DNA from 3 places in the Luteibacter sp. KNZ12-1A genome. Region 1 is predicted to be linked to each of the others. Evidence: riboswitches for the same ligand, from Rfam matches in the RefSeq annotation. Region 1 holds a riboswitch; each other region holds the start of a gene.
What was found. Region 1 has a riboswitch for cobalamin ahead of metE (5-methyltetrahydropteroyltriglutamate--homocysteine S-methyltransferase). Riboswitches for the same ligand answer to the same signal wherever they lie in the genome.
Positions count from the first base shown of each region.

Region 2: it holds a riboswitch for cobalamin, as region 1 does, so the genes downstream of both, btuB (TonB-dependent vitamin B12 receptor) here and metE (5-methyltetrahydropteroyltriglutamate--homocysteine S-methyltransferase) in region 1, are expected to answer to the same signal.
Region 3: it holds a riboswitch for cobalamin, as region 1 does, so the genes downstream of both, ACR9ZJ_RS14180 (TonB-dependent receptor domain-containing protein) here and metE (5-methyltetrahydropteroyltriglutamate--homocysteine S-methyltransferase) in region 1, are expected to answer to the same signal.

Region 1 is NZ_JBPGXU010000021.1:346-6,971, forward strand. Features, by position in the region: gene ACR9ZJ_RS06760 (DUF4142 domain-containing protein) at 1-353, opposite strand, end outside; gene metK (methionine adenosyltransferase) at 794-2,014, opposite strand; gene metE (5-methyltetrahydropteroyltriglutamate--homocysteine S-methyltransferase) at 2,163-4,454, opposite strand; cobalamin riboswitch at 4,649-4,864, opposite strand; gene ACR9ZJ_RS06775 (aldo/keto reductase) at 4,952-5,932, opposite strand; gene fusA (elongation factor G) at 6,520-6,626, shown strand, end outside.
Region 2 is NZ_JBPGXU010000026.1:22,480-29,105, reverse strand. Features, by position in the region: gene ACR9ZJ_RS08025 (hypothetical protein) at 1-108, opposite strand, end outside; partial or broken gene ACR9ZJ_RS08020 (acyltransferase family protein) at 297-1,373, shown strand; cobalamin riboswitch at 1,397-1,629, shown strand; gene btuB (TonB-dependent vitamin B12 receptor) at 1,750-3,624, shown strand; gene ACR9ZJ_RS08010 (hypothetical protein) at 3,650-4,231, shown strand; gene cobO (cob(I)yrinic acid a,c-diamide adenosyltransferase) at 4,255-4,857, shown strand; gene ACR9ZJ_RS08000 (cobyrinic acid a,c-diamide synthase CobB) at 4,854-6,143, shown strand; gene cbiB (adenosylcobinamide-phosphate synthase CbiB) at 6,140-6,626, shown strand, end outside.
Region 3 is NZ_JBPGXU010000075.1:11,845-18,470, forward strand. Features, by position in the region: gene ACR9ZJ_RS14175 (efflux RND transporter permease subunit) at 1-1,829, opposite strand, end outside; gene ACR9ZJ_RS14180 (TonB-dependent receptor domain-containing protein) at 1,960-3,846, opposite strand; cobalamin riboswitch at 3,991-4,234, opposite strand; gene ACR9ZJ_RS14185 (TonB-dependent receptor) at 4,477-6,626, shown strand, end outside.

The DNA of each region.
Region 1 (6,626 bases):
TCGGCGCCGTGCAAGCGCGATAGCGCGTCGATGCGCTTTTCGCTGTCGGGCAGTGGGTCATGAGCGATCGCATAGCCCTTGTCGCCCATCTTCAGTGACTTGAGTTCGTCCTGCGCTTTCGTATGGTCGTCGACCATGCGCTGCGCGAACGCCTTGACCTTCGCCGATGACGCTTGCTTCAGGGCGAGTTCGCTCGCCTGGACTTCGGCCATGCCGGACGCGGTCGCGTTCTTGAAGAAGCCGGCATCGGTGGCGGTACCGCCGAGGGTATCTTTTTCCTGGGCTTGAACGGCACAGGACAGCGCCACGGCGAGGAAGGCGGTGGCGAGGGCATGGACAGGACGATGGGTCATGGGTGGCTTCTCCGCTGGGGACATCCAAGGTGTCGCATCCCGGCCATGAAATGACCGTGACCGATGCGGAAACGGAAGCCTGCCGGCCAGCGAGCGAAGGGTTACCCGGAGCCTTATGGCCCAGCCTTATGGGGCCAGGTCTTACGGAGCCAGGTCTTACGGAGCCAGGGCTTTCGTGGGCCAGGGTTTTGTGGGAGCCGGCTTTGCCGGCGATCCCGCGGCAGCGGGCAGGTTTTGGCAAGCACCCATCGCCGACAAGGTCGGCTCCCACAAAAGGCTGGTTCTTCCCAAGGGGCGGGTTTCCACCAAAGGGGGGGCCTACCAAAGGGGGCTTCCACCAAAGGAGGCTTTTACGAAAGGAGGCTTTCACCAGAGGCGCGCTTCGCAAAAGAAAACGGGCGCCGTGGGCGCCCGTTCTCATGCCTTGCCGGAAGCGCCGCTTACTTGCGGCGGGCGACCGTCGCGCCGAGTCCGGCGGCATCGCGCAGGACGTCGGCCTTGTCGGTCTTCTCCCAGGAGAACGCCGTGAACGTGTTGCCGTTCTTGTCGGTGATCTCGTAGGGCTTGCGGCCGAAGTGGCCGTTCGACGCGGTCGGCTGGTACATCGGGTGGACCAGGTCGAGCATCTTGATGATGCCGTACGGACGCAGGTCGAAGTGCTTGCGGATCAGCTTCTCGATCTTCTCGTCGGGGATCTTGCCGGTGCCGAAGGTGGTCACCGAGATCGAGGTGGGCTCGGCCACGCCGATGGCGTAGCTGACCTGGATCTCGCAACGGTCGGCGAGGCCGGCGGCGACGATGTTCTTGGCGACATAGCGAGCCGCATAGGCGGCCGAACGGTCGACCTTGGACGGGTCCTTGCCCGAGAACGCGCCACCGCCGTGACGGGCCCAGCCGCCGTAGGTGTCGACGATGATCTTGCGCCCGGTCAGGCCGCAGTCGCCCACCGGGCCACCGATGACGAACTTGCCGGTCGGGTTGATGTGGAACTTGGTGCCCTTGTGCAGGAGCTTCGCCGGCAGCACCGGCTTCAGGATCAACTCGCGCACGCCTTCGATCAGGTCCTTCTGCTTCACGTCCGGATCGTGCTGGGTCGACAGCACGACAGCGTCGATGGCGACGGCCTCGCCGTTCTCGTAGCGCAGGGTGACCTGGCTCTTGGCATCCGGGCGCAGCCACGGCAGCGGCGAGTTCTTCTTCTTGCGGACCTTGGTCTGCTGCTCGACGAGGCGATGCGCGTAGTGGATCGCCGCCGGCATGTATTCGCTGGTCTCGTTCGTGGCGTAGCCGAACATCAGGCCCTGGTCGCCCGCGCCCTGTTCTTCCGGCTTCTTGCGGTCGACGCCCTGGTTGATGTCCGGGGACTGCTTGCCGATCAGGTTCAGCACGCCGCAGGTCTCGCCGTCGAACCCGACTTCGGAGCTGTCGTAGCCGATGTCGAGGATGACCTTGCGGGTCAGCGCCTCGAGGTCGATCCACGCGCTGGTGGTGATCTCGCCCGCGACGATGGCGACGCCGGTCTTCACCAGCGTCTCGCAGGCCACGCGAGCGCGCGGGTCCTGGGCCAGGATGGCGTCCAGAACGGCGTCGGAGATCTGGTCGGCGATCTTGTCCGGATGGCCTTCGGAGACCGACTCGGAGGTGAAGAGGTAGTTGCTCATCGCGGGGATATATCCTTCTTTACGGATAAAGAGATAAAGGGCGCGCCATGATACACGCCTCCGGGCCGGTTTGCAGGGGGAAGGGTAGCGCCCGGGAGTGACGATTGCATGGATGTTCAGCAGGGCGCGCCCACCGGCCCACGGTGGGTCAGGCCGCCGCCCCCAACCGCTGGCGCGCCGCCTTCGCCACCGCGACCATGGTCTTCAGCGCCGCGGCGACCTCGGGCCAGTCACGGGTCTTCAGGCCGCAATCGGGGTTCACCCAGAGCTGGTCGGGACGCAATACCTGCAACGCGCGGGCAAGCAGACCGGCCATTTCGCCCTCGGCGGGAACCCGAGGGGAGTGGATGTCGTAGACACCGGGGCCGATGCCGTTCGGGTACTGGAACCGTGTGAAGGCATCGAGCAACGCCATTCGCGAGCGGCTGGTTTCGATGGAAATCACGTCGGCATCCATGGCCGCGACCGCCTCGATGATGTCGTTGAACTCCGAGTAGCACATGTGGGTGTGCACCTGGGTCGCGTCACTGACGCCGCCGGCGGTGATGCGGAACGCCTCCACCGCCCACGCGAGATAGCCATTCCACTCGGCACGACGCAGCGGCAGGCCTTCGCGCAAGGCGGGTTCGTCGATCTGCACGATGCCGATGCCCGCTCTTTCGAGATCGTGCACCTCGTCGCGCAAGGCGAGCGCGATCTGCCGGCAGACGTCCGCGCGGGGCAGATCGTCGCGCACGAACGACCATTGCAGCATCGTCACCGGACCGGTGAGCATGCCCTTCATCGGTTTTTTCGTCAGCGATTGCGCGAACGCGGACCAGGCCACGGTCATGGGCGCGGGCCGTGCCACGTCGCCATAGACGATCGGTGGTTTCACGCAGCGCGAGCCGTAGCTCTGCACCCAGCCGAACGACGTAAAGGCGTAGCCGTCGAGCTGTTCACCGAAATACTCGACCATGTCGTTGCGTTCGGGCTCGCCATGGACGAGCACGTCGATACCGGCCTCTTCCTGGAACGCCACGGCACGGCGCACTTCATCGCGCAGGATGACGGTATATGACTCGTCGTCCAGCTTGCCTGCGCGGTGCGCGGCGCGGGCGACACGAAGGGTCGCCGTCTGCGGGAACGAGCCGATGGTCGTCGTCGGCAGGTCGGGCAAGCCGAACCGCTCACGCTGTATGGCGGCGCGGAACGGGTACGCCGAGCGGCGCCGGCCGAACTGCGCCGTGAGCTGGCGAACGCGTTTGCGTACCTCGTCACGCACGACCCCCGGCGCGGCCTGTCGCCCGGCGATCAGTATGCGCTGGCGCGCGAGCGCTTCCCGGGCGACTGCATCGCCCTGGACGGCGTCGGCGTAGTGGCGCAGCTCGGCGATTTTCTGCCGCGCGAACGACAACCACGTCGCGAGATTTCCGGGCAGGCGCTTTTCCTCGCCGGCATCCAGCGGCACGTGCAGCAAGGAGCACGACGTCGACAGCCACAAGCGCCCGTTGCCAAGGCGATCGCGTAGCGCCTGCACGCGAGGAAGGATGATCGAGGGGTCGCTCAGCCAGATGTTGCGTCCATCGAGAACACCCGCCGAGAGGACGCGGTCGGCCGGCAGCGCGTCGAGCACCGCGTCGAGTTGCTCCGGCGCACGTGCGAGGTCGACGTGCAGGCCGGCGACGGGCAGCGACATGGCGAGTTCGAGATTGCCGTCGAGTGAACCGAAGTAGGTCGCGACCAGCACCCGTACCCGTGACCGCGTGGCGACCCACGCATAGGCATGGCGAAAGGCTTCGCGCGTCGCATCGTCGAGATCGAGCGCCAGCACGGGCTCGTCCACCTGCACCCACCCGGCGCCTGCGTCGGCAAGGGCGTCGAGCACGCCGACCCAGGCGGGAAGGAGCGCATCGAGTAGTGCCAGCGGGTCGCTGCCATCGACCGCCTTGGCGAGGCACAGGAAGGTGATCGGGCCGAGCAGCACCGGGCGTGCGACGTGTCCCGCCGCGACCGCTTCGCGATATTCGTCCACGACCTTGCCGGGCCGGGCGGCGAACGTCTGGCCCGCCGATACCTCGGGGACGATGTAGTGGTAGTTGGTGTCGAACCACTTGGTCATTTCCAGCGCGGGCAGGTCGAAGCGATCGTCCTGCCTGCCGCGTGCCATGGCGAAGTAGCCGGCCAGCGGATCGATGTCGTAAAGCGGTCGGTAGCGTTCCGGAATGGCGTCCACCATGACCGCGGCATCGAGCACGTGGTCGTAGAGCGAAAAATCGTTCACCGAAACGCTGTCGGCACCCGCGTCCCGGGCGAGCGCCCAGTGCCGCGAGCGCAATTCACGGGCGATATCGAGCAGTTCCTCGGAGCCGATGTTTCCCTTCCAATGGGCTTCGAGCGCGCGCTTCAACTCACGGCGGCGGCCGATACGGGGAAAACCGGGGTAGGTGACGTGTGGCATGAGTGTTCCTCTTTGCAAGAAAGAGGAGGGAAGGGCGGCTCGTCGCATGACACGGACGTCGCCGGAGTAAACCCCTTGGGCGATGCCTGGGTCATGAGGGTTTGCCGTCGACCTTCGCCCCCGCGGGCGAACCGGGCCATGCCCCGGGAGGAGGCGACGGCCCAGGCCGGACGGAGCGGCGCACCCATGACGGCGCGTCGCTCCGGCTGGCGGCAGGTCTTCGGGCTCGTGGATGTGGCGCCGAGGCGCCTCCTCCCCCATCGCTTCCCGGATCCTCATCGATCCAGTGCCTGTGACGGGTTCGTCTCCACATACCGCTGCGGGGCAGCGCCGGATTCCCACCGGCTTCCCTCTTAGCTTTATCTTCCTATTCGAATAGAGAGATAAAGACCGCTAACAAGCGGGAAATTAGCCCTCTGGACGTCCAAAGTCAATGCGAAGGAGGGCACTTCTATTCAGAAGCGCCCCCGAGGCCGCCACGCGGCGGCCGCGGACGTCTATTCAAAGCCTTCGATCGGATGGGGACCGTAGGCGGCTTCCAGCATCGCCGTCTCTTCCGGGCGCAGCACGAGATCGATCGCCGCCACGGCATCGTCGAGATGATGTGGCTTCGATGCTCCCACGATCGGCGCGGTGATGCCTTCGCGATGGGCCACCCAGGACAAGGCCACCTGTGCACGCGGTACGCCGCGCCCCTCGGCGACCTTCTTCACCGCCGCGACGATCGCCTTGTCCGAATCGGCGGTCGCGTTGTAGAGCGTGCTACCGAAGACGTCGCTCTCCTGGCGGGTACTGGTTTCGTCCCAGTCGCGCGTGAGGCGGCCGCGCGCCAGTGGGCTCCATGGGATGACCGCGATGTCCTGGTCGATGCAGAACGGAATCATCTCGCGCTCTTCCTCCCGCTGCAGCAGGTTGTAGTGGTCCTGCATGCTCACGAACTCGGTCCAGCCGTGGAGGCGCGAGGTGTAGACCATCTTCGCGAACTGCCACGCGTACATCGACGACGCGCCGAGGTAGCGCACCTTTCCCGCCTTCACCAGGTCGTGCAACGCTTCGAGCGTCTCTTCGACCGGCGTGGCGTGATCCGCGCGGTGGATCTGCAGAAGGTCGATGTAATCGGTGCCGAGGCGCTGAAGGCTGTCGTCGACGGAGTGGAAGATCGCCTTGCGCGAAAGACCGCCACCGTTGGGACCCTTGCGCCAGTGGAAGTACGTCTTCGTCGCGATCACGACTTCGTCGCGCCTCGCGAAATCCTTCAGCGCACGCCCGACGATTTCCTCGGAGGTGCCGTCGGAATACGCATTCGCGGTATCGAAGAAATTGATCCCGAGGTCGAGCGCCTTGCGGATGAAGGGGCGGCTCTGTTCCTCGTCGAGCGTCCAGGCGTGGTTGCCGCGATCGGGCACCCCGTAGGTCATGCAGCCGAGGACCAGGGGAGAGATGTCCAGGCCGGTACGGCCGAGTTTGACGTAGCGCATGCGGGGCTCCAAGACATGTGTGGACGGGGCGGTGTCCGGACGGGACATTTGTATAGCCACATACTGTAGATGCCGGGCGCCCCGTCGATCATGACAATCGCGTCATGTGAAACGTGGTCGCCACGGTAGCGAAGGCGGGTATGCCGCCTCCCCTTGAAACCGGCCCGGGCGTCCCTAACTTGGAGTCCAACGCGAAGACGGCGCGCCTTGCCGGTCAACCGGCCCGGGCGTAGCATTCGCGTCCTGTCACGAGAGCCAAGCCATGTTCCGCTGCAAGCACGATTTGATGCACGTCCCACCGATCGCCCCATGGGCGCGTCGCGGGTGCGCGCGTTCCGTGCCTGGCGGAGCTTCGTCGTAAGACGGCGCACCGGCTGCCAGGAACACCGAAAGCACCCGCAAGGGTGCTTTTTTTTGTCCCGATTTTCCCTTGCGAACCCACCGTTGGAGCAGCGTGCCATGAAGAACTGCCGCGACCCCCGATCCTGACCGTCCCGCTCAGCCAGGGGCGGCGGTAAACGGATCGGGGAGTGCCTCGCTCGAGACGACATCCGAGCCCCTGGCGACCCCATCAGGAACCGTTAGCTATGAGTACCACCCGCGAAACCCAGATCCCCGTCGGCCGTTGGCGCAACCTCGGCATCATCGCGCACGTCGACGCGGGCAAGACCACGCTCACCGAACGCCTGCTCTA
Region 2 (6,626 bases), on a different contig from region 1:
GCCATCGACGGCGGCCTCGTCCAGCTCGCGGGCCAGTTCAGCCGTGCCAGCAGCGCGCAACGTGGCATTGCCACCCATGCGTTCCAGGAAATCGATAACGTCAGACATGTTCGCCCCTTGATGAGACGCCGGACCACCTCCCCGGTGCCCGTGCGCGTGGCGATCATAGCGCGGTGGGGCGCGGCCCGTCGGGCGCCCCGGCGGGGGCCACAAGCATTTGCCCCGGGAATGCCATGAAGGGGCCCCCGGTCCGGCCGCTGGCGGCTTCACCATGCCCCGGCCACGAGGGGAAATCCATGCACCGAACGCCAGGCCTCGATTCGCTCCGCGCCATCGCCATCGCCTGGGTGATGCTTTTCCATAGCTATCTCGTCGGCGGCCTCGGAGAGGGCTTCTCGAAACTGGAACGGTCCGGCTGGATGGGCGTCGACCTGTTCTTCGTGCTCAGCGGCTACCTTATCGGCTCACAGGTGCTGAAGTCCCTGGCCACCACGGGCCGGCTCGACTTCGCCGACTTCTACCGGCGCCGTGCCGTACGCATCCTGCCCGCGTTCCTCACGGTGCTGGCGCTGTACGCATGCTGGCCCGCATGGAGGGAGACATCGGGAATGCAGCCGCTATGGCAGTTCCCCACCTTCACCTTCAACCTGATGTTCGACAACGGCGAGAACTACGCCTTCTCCCACGTATGGTCGCTTTGCGTGGAAGAGCACTTCTACCTCGTGTTTCCCATCCTCGCCTTCGCCCTGACGCGCAAGCCAGCGGCGTGGAAGTTCGCCGTCGCGTGCGCCGCCGTGGTCGTCGGCGGCATGCTCGTGCGCGGCTGGTCGTGGACGCACTGGTTCGCCCCGGCCCAGGCGGCGGGCGATAACGTGGGAACCGTCTATCTGCGCTACCTGTACTACCCCACATGGGCCCGCCTCGATGGCCTGCTGGCCGGTGTCGCTCTCGCCGTGTGCGGCGTGTATCGGCCGTGGGCCATGGCGTGGTTGCGGACGCGGGTGAACGCGGTGCTCATCCTTGGCGCACTCCTGCTCGCGTCCGCGCTCGTGCTGTTCGATGGCGCGCGCACCGGGTTCTGGCCCTGCGTCGCCGGCTATCCGCTGATCGCGCTGGCGATGGCCGCCTTCGTGGCCGCCGCCAGTGGCGACACCTGGCTGGCGCGGCTGGATATCCCGGGTGCGGATTGGCTGGCGCGCGCCTCCTACAGTCTCTACCTCAGCCACAAGGGTGTCTTCCACCTCGTGCAGTCCGCCCTGGACGGCCAACTGGCCGACCATCGATTCCTGCGTTTCGCCATCTATGCGGCCGCGACCCTGGCCGGAGGCGCCGTCCTGCACTACGCGGTCGAGCGGCCCTTCCTGCGTTGGCGGGACAAGCGCGCCGTGCGTTCGGCTACACTGTCGGCGCCCAAGGTGATCCGCGGCGTCAGCGCCGGGGATTGAAACGGGAATCCGGTGACGTGCGCGGCCTGCCAAGGGGTCGCCGCCATTCCGGAGCTGCCCCCGCAACGGTAGGCGAGCAAAAGGTCGGCATCGAGCCACTGTGCCAAGGCATGGGAAGGCGCCGTCCCCGCAGGGATTCCCTGCGCTCGCGAGCCCGGAGACCGGCCTCGAGGTACACCGGACAGGCGGAGGGCCATGTCGTGGGTGGCCGACAGCCTTCCGCCGCCGGCGATCCCGCCATCCCGCTTCCTGTCCCTCGCCATTCATGCCGCGCGGGTAGGCGCGGTGAGCAGGGAGTCACCCCGTGTCATTTCGTTCCTCCAGCCTCGCGGTCGCCATCGCGGTGGCTTTCCTCACGCCGGCCGCGGCGTTCGCCGATGCGTCCACCGACCTCGACCAGGTCGTCGTCACCGCCAGCCGCACCGACCAGGCCCTCAACCAGGTGCTCGCCGCTTCCACCGTGATCGACCGGGCCGAGATCGAGCGGCTGCAACCGCGGTCGCTGGCCGACCTGCTGCGCGGTACGCCGGGCGTCTCGATCGCCAACAACGGCGGCCCGGGCAAGGCCACCTCGGTGTTCCTGCGCGGCACCGAGGCCGACCACGTGCTCGTCCTGGTGGACGGCGTGAAGATCGGCTCGGCCACCTCCGGCACCGCGGCGTTTCAGGACATCCCGGTCGACCAGATCGAGCGCATCGAGATCGTGCGCGGCCCGTATTCGAGCCTGTATGGCTCCGACGCCCTCGGCGGCGTCATCCAGATCTTCACCCGCCATCCCGAGGGTGGCTTCGTCCCCCATTTCTCCGTGGGCGTGGGCAGCTACGACACGCTGCGCGGTTCGGCGGGCTTCGCCGGCCGTGGTGCCCAGGGCTGGTACGCGGTGGAGGCGAGCCACGACCAGACCGATGGCATCAACGCCTGCCGGGGCAAACCCAGCCCGGGCGGTGGCGGCTGCTTCACCTATGAGCCGGACAAGGATGGCTACCGTAACAATGCGCTGTCGTTGAAGGGCGGCTGGCGATTCGACGAGCAATGGGATGCGGACGCCAACGCCACGCGCACGGAAGGACGCAACCACTACGACGGCACCAGCAGCAACTTCGCCGAATCCGCCACCCAGGTCGTCGGTGGCCGCCTGCGTTACAAGCCATCGCAGGACATGTTGTTCACCGCCAGCCTGGGCCGTAGCGAAGACCTGTCCACCGATTACGAGAACGGCGTCTACGCCGATACCTTCAACACGCATCGCGACGTCGCGTCCGTGCAGGCCGACCTTGGCCGCGTGGGCGGTGGCGCCGGCCTCACCACGCTCGGCTTCGACTGGCAACGCGACCGCGTCGTCGGCAACACCGACTACCTGGTGGACGCGCGGCGCAACCACGCGTTGTTCGCGCAGTGGCAGCAGGAGTTCGGGGCCAGTTCGGTACAGGCCAGCCTGCGCCGCGATGAGAACAGCCAGTTCGGCGGAAAGACCACCGGCAGCCTGCAGTACGGTTACGCGCTGACGAAGACCCTGCGCGTCACGGGCAGCTACGGCACCGCGTTCAAGGCACCGACGTTCAACGATCTCTATTACCCCGACTACGGCAACCCCGACCTCGGCCCCGAGACCTCGCGGAACTGGGAACTGGGTGTGCGTGGCACGCCTGGCTGGGGTAACTGGTCGATCAACGCCTTCCAGAACAAGATCGACCACCTGATCGTATTCGACTCGGGCCTGAGCGGGCCGCTGTTCCCCTTCGGTGGGGCGAACAACATCGATCGTTCGCGCATTCGCGGTGTCGAACTGGCGGCGGACACCACGCTTGGCGATTGGCGCATCGCCGGCAACGCGACATGGTTGCAGCCGGAAGACGATAGCGACGATGCCTCCCACGGCAACCTGTTGCCGCGCCGCGCGCGCCGTACCGCGCATGTCGACGTCGACCGCAGCTTCGGCGCGTTCAGTGCCGGCGCGAGCGTGTTCGCCTCCGGTTATCGCTACGACGATACCGCCAATGCCCATCGCCTCGGCGGCTACGCGTTGACCGACCTGCGCATGGCATACGCCTTCGACGCGGCATGGAAGGTCGAGCTTTCAGCCAACAACGTCTTCGACCGCCACTACGAGACGGCCCGCTACTTCAACCAGCCGGGCCGCAACTGGATGCTGACGCTGCGCTACCAGCCCCGTTCATAACCGTGCATACATCGAGGTTCTTCCGATGAAATCGCTTTCGCGCCCCTTGTTCGCCGCCGTCGCCGCGTTGTTCGCCTTGCTCATGATCGGCACGCGCTTCTCCCATTTCGGCGACGCCTTGCACCTGCCCGACGCGTCGATGGCGCTGTTCTTCCTGGGTGGTCTGTACTTGCGCAAGCACCTGGCCTTTCTCGGCTTCGTGGCGCTTTCGGTGCTGATCGACTGGTATTCGGTGAGTTATGCGGGAGTGAGCGACTTCTGCATCACCGTGGCCTATTCGTTCCTGCCGCTGGCTTACGCGGTGCTGTGGTACGCGGGGCGGCTCCTGGCGCCGCGCTTCGACGGATCGCTTGCCTCGCACGCCCTCGTCTTCGCGGGCATCGTCGTCGGCGCCACGGTCTCCTATGCGATCTCGAACGGCGCGTTCTACTGGCTGGGTGGCCGTTACACCGAGCCGAACATGCCCCAGTACGTGCAGCGTTTCGCCCAATGGGCGCCGTTGTTCGTTCGTGCCGCCGCCGGCTACGTGCTCGCGGCCCAGCTGGTCCAGGCCCTGGTGTTCCGCTTCGCGCCGCGCGCAGGCGACGGCAAGACGGCCAGCGCATGAACGACGCGGTGCCCTGGCAGGACATGGACGAGGATGCGCGCCATCGGGACCGGATGCGCCGCAAGAAGGAGTTGATCGACCGGCGTATCGCCAAGGCGACCATCGACCGCGGCGTGCTGGTGGTGAACACCGGCAACGGCAAGGGCAAGAGTTCGTCGGGCTTCGGTATGCTGGCGCGGTCGCTCGGCCACGGCTTCCGCTGTGGCGTCGTGCAGTTCATCAAGGGCAGTTTCTCCACCGGCGAGGAGGCGTTTTTCCGCATGTTCGAGGACGGCCCGCTGGACTACCACGTGATGGGCGAGGGCTACACCTGGGAGACCCAGGACAAGGCGCGCGATGTCGCCGCGGCGACGGCGGCGTGGGAGGTGGCGGAGAGCATGCTTCGCGATCCCGCCTACGACTTCGTGTTGCTCGACGAACTCAACATCGCCCTGGTGAAGCGCTACGTTCCGCTCGACCGCGTGCTGGAGGCACTGCGCTTGCGGCCCGAACGCCAGCATGTCGTCATCACCGGCCGTGGCGCGCCCGATGAACTCGTCGCCGCCGCCGACACCGTCACGGAGATGCGCGTGGTCAAGCATGCATACCAGGCAGGTATCCGCGCGCAGAAGGGCGTCGAGCTGTGACCCGTGCCTGTCCCGCGTTGCTGGTTTCGGCGCCTGCGTCGGGGCAGGGCAAGACCAGCGTCACCGCCGCGCTCGCCCGTGCCCACGCGCGGCAGGGACGCCGCGTGCGCGTGTTCAAGACGGGGCCGGATTTCCTCGATCCGATGATCCTGGAGCGTGCGAGCGGGGCACCGGTGTATCAGCTCGATCCCTGGATGGGTGGGGACGACGACGTTCGCGCACGGCTTCATGCCGCCGCGGGCGACGCCGACCTGATCCTGGTCGAAGGCGTGATGGGCTTGTTCGACGGTGCGCCGTCGAGTGCGGACCTGGCCATGGCTTTCGGCTTGCCGGTGATGGCGGTGATCGACGGCGGCGCCATGGCACAGACCTTCGGTGCGCTGGCACATGGGCTGGCGAACTATCGCCCCGGCCTGCACGTGCAAGGCGTGCTCGCCAATCGCGTGGGCGGCGCGTACCACGCCGGATTGTTGCGCGACAGCCTGCCCCCGGGCATGGCGTGGTACGGCGCATTGCCGCGCGACGCGGCCATGGCCTTGCCGGAGCGGCATCTGGGCCTCGTCGCGGCGGCGGAGCTGGCCGATCTCGATGCGCGGCTGGATGCGCTGGCGGATGCGTTGCTTGCACAGGGGCCGATCGATCTGCCGCCTCCCGTCGCCTTCGATGCGCCGCCGTCGATCGTATCTTCGGTACGCCTGGACGGCGTACGCATCGCCATCGCACGCGATGCGGCATTCGCCTTTCTCTATCCCGCCAACCTCGACGTACTCCGCGACGCGGGCGCGGATCTGTCGTTCTTCTCGCCCGTGGCGGGCGATCCGCTGCCCGATTGCGACGCGGCCTGGCTGCCCGGTGGTTATCCCGAACTGCATATCGACGCGCTCGCCGCACGCGACGACCTGCGCCGCGACCTGCATGCGCACGTCGAGGCAGGCCGTCCGCTGCTCGCCGAATGCGGTGGACTGCTCTACGCGCTGGACCGCCTCGCCGATCGCGATGGCCATGAAGGCGCGATGATGGGCTTGTTGCATGGCCACGCCACGATCCAGCCGCGGCTGGCGGCGCTGGGCATGCAGGCCGTCGACTTGCCGGAGGGAAGCCTGCGCGGCCACTCGTTCCATTATGCGCAGGCGACGATGGAGGCGACGCCGCTGGCCGTGGCGAGCAACCCTCATGGCGGTCCCACGGCGGAGAAGGTCTATCGTCGCGGACGCATGACGGCGAGCTTCGTGCACTTCTATTTTCCGTCGAATCCCGACGCGGCGTGCCGGCTCTTCCTTCGATGACGACCCTGCTGGCGATGCTGCTGGCCTTGACGCTGGATGGGGTGTTCGGCGAGCCACGCCGTTTCCATCCACTGGTCGGCTTCGGCGCGCTGGCCAGCGCGGTGGAGCGCCGGCTCCATGCCGACCATCGGCTGGCGGGTGTCGCCGCGTGGACGGTCGTCGTGCTCCCGCCCGTGGCGTTGCTTTGCGGGTTGCACGCCGCTTCACCACCATGGGTGGTCTTCGTCGTCGATGTACTCGTGCTGTACTTCGCCTTGGGACGACACAGCCTCGGTGAACACGCCCGGCCGGTGGCTGCCGCCTTGCGCGACGGCGACCTGCCACGGGCGCGTGCCGCCGTGGGCCGCATGGTGAGCCGCGACACAGGTGTATTGGATGCCACGCATGTCGCCGCGGCCGGTACGGAATCGGTGCTGGAGAACGGCCACGATGCCGTGTTCGGTGCGCTGTTCTGGTTCATCGTGTTCGGTGCGCCCGGGGCCT
Region 3 (6,626 bases), on a different contig from region 1:
CCGTTGTCGCCGCCGAGGATCGTGGTGACATCCGCCACCGTGTCGTCTTTCTGCATCAACTCGCTGACGCGCTTCAGGCGGCGCGTCATCTCATCGGGCGATATGTTGGCGTCGGCGCTGATCTGCGCCTGCAGCATGCCGGTGTCCTCGTCGGGCATGAAATTGCCACCGGCCGTCTTCACCACGGCGATGGCGAGCACGACGGTCGCGCCGAGCAGGATCAGGGGCTGCCAGCGCATCAGGCGGCGATGGCGCATCGCCCAGTCGAGCGCGCGCTGGTAGACGCCGAGGAAGCCCCGGTCGAAACGTTCCAGGGCCAGTTCCCAGCGGCCCGGCTTGCGGTCCGGCGCGTCGTGCTTGAGGTAATGCGCGCATAAGGCCGGGGTGAGCGTCAGCGACACCACCGCCGAGATCAACACGGCCGCGGCGAGCGTCACCGAGAACTCGCGAAGCAGCTTGGTGATCATGTTGTTGCCGAACAGCAACGGCGCGAACACCGCCACCAGCGACAGCGTGATGGAGATCACCGTGAAACCGATCTCGCGCACGCCTTCCAGCGCCGCCGCCATGGGTTTCGCACCGTTCTCCATGTGCCGGACGATGTTCTCGATGACCACGATGGCGTCGTCGACGACGAAGCCGATGCACAGCACCAGCGCCATCAGCGACATCGTGTTCAGGGTATAGCCCAAGGTCCACATCACGACGAACGCACCCGCCAGCGACAGCGGCACGCTGAGCGTGGCGATCATCGTCGGCCCCAGGCGGCGCAGGAACACCAGCATCACCAGGATGACCATGACGATACTGATCATCAGCGCGACCTTGACCTCGTGCAGCGCCGACTGCGTGGTCTGGGTCAGGTCGAAGATCGGGGTGACCTTCGCATCCGCAGGCAGCAGCGCCTGGAACCGTGGCAACGCCGCACGGATGGCTTCCGCGGTGGCGATGGAGTTCGCCTCCGGGCGCTTGCTGATCTGCATGGTGACCGAGCGTTCGCCCTGGAACCACGCGGCCTGGAACTGGTCCTGCTGGCCGCTGTGGACATTGGCGATGTCCGAGAGCCGTACCGGCACCCCGTCGCGCATGGCGATCAGGATGTTGGCGAAGTCCTTCGGGTCGCGCAGGCCGTCGTTCGCGATCACCGTCATCTGCGTTTCGCCATCGGAGAGCACGCCCTGCGGCGAGTTCACGTTGGCGGCCTGCAAGGCGTTCGAGACGTCGTTCGCGGTCAGCCGCTTCGCCGCCAGGGCGTTCGTGTCCAGTTCGATGCGCACCGCATGGGGCGTCCCGCCGAACACCTGTACACGCGAAACGCCGTCGATCTGCGCCACCGCCGGGCGGATCAGCGTGTCGACCACGTCGTAGAGCTTGTCCGGGGGCATGGTCTTCGATGTCATCGCGACCAGCAGCACCGGGATCTGGCCGGTGTCGAACTTGAAGTACTGCGGTGGCGAGGGCATGCCGGCCGGAAGGTCGGCGGCCGCCGCGTTGATCGCGGCCTGTACGTCGCGGGCGGCGGCGTCGGTCGAGCGATCCATGTTGAAGCGGACGCGGACGAAGCCGGAGTTCTCCGTGCTGTTGGAGTACATCTGGTCGACGCCCGGGATCTGGCCCAGGTGGCGCTCCAGCGGCGCGATGACCGTCGACGCCATGGTCTGCGCGTTGGCGCCGGGCATCTGCGCCTGGATAAAGACCGCCGGTACCTCGATCGAAGGCAACGCGGCGACGCCCAGCAGCATGTATGCGATCGCGCCGGCGAGGGTCAGGCCCGCCGCGAGCAACGAGGTACCGATCGGCCGGCGAATGAATGGTGCAAAAAAGTTCACGACACTTCCTGTGATCGCGGGAAGGCTCCCCGCGCCCGCGAACTTTATGACGTTCCGCTTGTTTCGTCGCGTGTGCCTTTAGTGGGGGCCCTGCCGGAAGGCAGGGGTCCCCCGTTCATACGGCGGCGCGTCAGCGCCCGGGCGCGTAGCGGAACGTCAGGTAATACGTACGTCCCAACTGGTTGTAGAACGCCGCCGTCTCGTAGCGCTTGTCCGCGACGTTGGCGACCCGGCCCTGCACGCTCCAGTCCGTGTCCAGGTGCCAGGTCGCGCGGAGGTCGGCCGTGGCGTAGCCGCCGAGGCGGCGGGTGTTGGCCGCGTCGTCGTAGCTGTAGCCGGCCGCGTAGACCGAACCGCCGAGGGTGAAGCGGCCGAGGTCCTTGTCGAGGTCGACCCGCGCGGTGCGCTCGGGACGGCGCGCCAGCAAGTTGCCGTCTTGCACGCCCGAATCGCGATTCTTCGGCTGCTGGAGGGTGGCATAGGCCCGCACGTGCCAGCCGTCGACGTCGGCGCCGACCTGTCCTTCCAACCCGCGAATGCGCGCCTTGCTCACGTTCACCGGCAGGAAGTTCGCATCGAAGCCGATCAGGTCGTCGACCGTGGTCTGGTAGGCGTTCACCGCCCAGTTCCACACGCCCGGCCGCGCCGAGAGGCCGATCTCGGCCGTGCGCGAGGTTTCCGGGTTCAGGTTCACCGGTGCGCCGTAAGGATAGAACTCGTCGTTGAACGTGGGCGCATGGAAGGCCGTGCCGTACGAGGCGGTGATCTTCATGCCGTTGTCGAAGCGGAAGCCGTAGGCCGCCGAGCCGGTCGTGTGGTTGCCGAACTGGGTGTTGTGGTCGTGCCGCGCCGACAACTGGATCTCGTGCGGACCGAACAGGCCCTGGTAGAGCGCGAACACGCCGGTGTTGTTCCGCGAGTCCTTGAGGTAGTCCGTATCGCTTTTCAGCTTTTCCTGTTGGAAGTCGACGCCCGCACTCAGCGTCTGGCCCGTCGCGAGGGTGAAGTCGTTCTGCCAGGACGCCTGGTTGCGCTTCGAATAGAGGTAACCGACGCGAGCCTTGTCCACGCCGTAATGGACGAAGTCGAGGGTCTTGTCGGCTCCATTGAGGTAATTGTCGGCACGGTCCTGGTTCTGGCCCAGGCTGAGCGACATGCGCCAGTTCGCCAGCACGTCGAACGCCAGCTTCGTGCCGGCCACCTGTTGCGAGCGCCGGGTCAGGTTCTGGAAGTCGCCGTCGTACTCGATGTCGCCCTTGCTGCGCAGCCAGCTGCCGGTCAACTCGGTGCCGTCGTCCCAGCGATAGCCGCCGGACAGCGCACCGTTGTACGTGCGGGAGGCATCGTGGTCGGGTTCGTCGGTGAAGCAGCCGGCGAAGGCGGCCGCGGCGCCGATGCGGCAGGCGTTGATGCCGGCCGTGTACTGCCCGCCCAGGCTGGCGTTGTACCAGCCGTGCTGGCTTCCGCCGGACACGCCCACCTGGCCCGCCGAGTAGCCATGGCTGCCACCGGTCACCGAGAGCGTCGGCGTGGGCGCTTCGCCGGCTTGCCCGTGGCGGGTGAAGATCTGGATCACGCCGCCGATGGCATCGGACCCGTACAGGGCGGAGCGAGGGCCGCGGACGATCTCGATGTGATCGATCTGCTCCACGGGAAGCTGCTCGTAGGCGGGCAGGCCGGCGCCCACGGTGCCCACGCGGACGCCGTCCAGCAGCACCAGGGTGTGCGACGAGTTGGTGCCGCGCATGAACAACGACGTCTGCTGGCCGATGCCGCCGGCATTGGCGATCGTCACGCCCGGCAAACCGGTGAGCAGGTCCTGCACGCTCACCGGCTGCAGGCGCTCGATGTCCTCGCGGGTGATCAGGGTGACCGGCGCGAGTACCTCGTCCAGTGGCGTGGCGGCGCGATTGGCGGTCACCACGACCGGATCGAGCCGGTCGGGCGCGGCTTCGTCGGCGGCGTGGGCCGCGGCGATGGACGACAACAGGGCCGCCGCGAGCAGGGTCTTCTTCATGGAACCGTCTTCCTCAGCCGCCGGGCGGCAATGTGCGAAGGACGCTCGAGGAGGACGTGCGACGAACGGCGAACGGGCGGAAACCCGGTGGCTGCCCGGATCCGCCCTCCGCGAATCGACCGAAACAGGGACGCCCGCCACGTGGGGCGGGGCGCTCATCGGGCCGGTCTCCGGACTCGCGCCAGCCACCGCAGGGTGGCGGAACCGGTGCCTTCCCGCTTGCGCAGTGGCGTGAGGCCGGTTCCATGAGAAAGGTCTGACGACCTACCCGGATGGACGCTTACCGTTGCGGGGGCAGTGCCGGCCTTGCCACGACGTGGCGCACCGGCTTCCCGTTTCATCCTCCCCGGCCTTGGCCGGTCGGGACACCCGAACCGGTCGATGGTACCCGTCGGGGCCCCCGGCTGTCACGGATACTTAACGGAATTCTTAACGCGCACTTGACGGGCGCAAAATAATTCGATTACAACCGCAACCGATAGCCGTCGGGCGCAATAACTTGCGCACGGGGAGCATGGGCAGCCAGGGCCGCATCCGGGGGATGGGTACCAAAGCCCATGAGACGGCGTCGAAACGAGTTCGGCCACCTCTTGTGGCCGGCTTACTTGCTGTTTATCGGGGAGACAAGACATGCAACGTTCCACCAAGCGTACCGGCGTGCTGCGCCGATCGACCCTTTGCACCGCGCTCGCCCTCTGCTTCGCCAGCGGCGCCGTGCTCGCCCAGTCCAATGCTTCCGGTGTCGTCTTCGGCCGCGTCGCGCAGCCGGAAGGCGCCGTCATCCACCTGCAGAACCTGGATACCGGCCTGACCCGTGACGTCGGCGTCGACGCCGATGGCCGCTACCGCGCCAGCTCGCTGCCGGTCGGCCGCTACAAGGTCACCGTGGAGCGCGGCGGCCAGGCCGTCGAGACCCGCGACAATGTCCAGGTGAACCTGGGCGGCGGCGTCGACGTGTCCTTCGCGGGTGCCTCCACCACCACCGCCGAGGCACAGAACCTCGAAGGCGTGCAGGTCACCGGTAACGTGCTTCCCGCGATCGACGTGTCGCAGGTGGACTCGCGCACGGTGCTCACCTCGGAACAGCTGCAGAAGCTGCCGCTCGCTCGTGACGTCACCGCCGCCGCGCTGCTCGCGCCGGGCGTCATCTCCGGCGACAGCCGCTATGGCAACGTGGCCTCGTTCGGTGGTTCGTCGGCTTCGGAGAACCAGTACTACATCAATGGTTACTCCGTCACGAACGCGCTTACCGGCCTCGGCTTCACGAGCCTGCCTTACGATGCAATCGACCAGCAGCAGATCTTCACCGGCGGTTACGGCGCGGAATACGGCCGTTCCACGGGCGGTGTGATCAACATCGTGTCCAAGCGTGGCGGTAACGAGTGGAAGGGTGGCGTCGGCATGTACATCCAGCCGAACGGTGCACGCCAGTCGCCGCGCAACATCTACCGCACGAACGGCCAGTTGTTCCAGAACCGTGGCGGCAACGAACGCAGTGACACGCAGTACACCGCCTATATCAGCGGTCCCTTGATCAAGGACAAGCTGTTCTTCTTCGGTGCCGGCGACTTCACTCGTACCAATACGACCACGACCAGCAGCATCCTCGCTCCGCAGCGCACGAACCAGACGCAAAAGGCGACGAAGTGGTTGGGCAAGATCGACTGGAATATCACCGATAACCACCTGCTCGAATTGACCGGCCTCGGCGACAAGACCAACACCGAGCGTAGCGTCTACGCCTATAACTATGCGACGCGCAGCCGCGGCAATTACCTGGGCACGGACAACCTCAAGAACTTTGATGCGGGTGCGGGTTCGGCTCCTGGCGGCGATGTCTACATCGGAAAATACACCGGTTACATCACGGACGACCTGACGGTTAACGCACTGTACGGTCACACCACGACCAATCACGAGCGCGACATCGGATATTCCGGCGCCGCCAATTGTCCGTGGATCACCGATAACCGGCGCGGCATCGCCAATCCCATCACCGGTTGCGGCCTGGTGAATGGCACGGTGCTGAACGCAGGTGCGAAGGATAAGACCCACGGCTGGCGTCTCGACGTCGAATACCACGCGGGCGACCACGATCTGCGCGCGGGTCTGGACAACCAGACGCTGGAATCGACCTCGGGCCAGATCTATGAGGGTGGCTACCGCTGGGTTTATCGCAATGCGGGCAGGGTCACCGGTCGCCCGGATATCGTTCCGCCGCCGGGCACCGCGTACGTCGTTGAAAAACGTCTCTTCGAGACGGGCGCCACGGTCAAGACCGAACAGGAAGCTCAGTTCATCGAAGATAACTGGCAGGTCACCGATCGCTGGAGGATCTACGTCGGCCTTCGCAACGAGCAGTTCAAGAACTTGAATGGCGACGGCACTACCTACGTCAAGCAGCGCCACCAGCTCGCGCCTCGCCTGGGCGCCACCTGGGACGTCTTCGGCGACTCTACGTTCAAGATCTACGCGAATGCCGGTCGTTACCACCTGGCCATTCCGTCGAACGTCGCGATTCGTGGAGCCTCCGCGTCGACCTACTACAGCGAGTACTACACCTACGGCGGTGTGGGTCCGAACGGCGAGCCTACCGGCCTCACCCAGCTGGGTAGCCGCGCTTACCTCAACGGCGAGGACGGCACCACGCCCGATCCGAAGACCGTCGCCGCCAAGGGCATCGACGCGTATTACCAGGACGAATACATCCTGGGCTTCGACAAGGCGATCAACGATAACTGGAGCTTCGGCGCCAAGGCCACGTATCGCAAGCTGAAGAG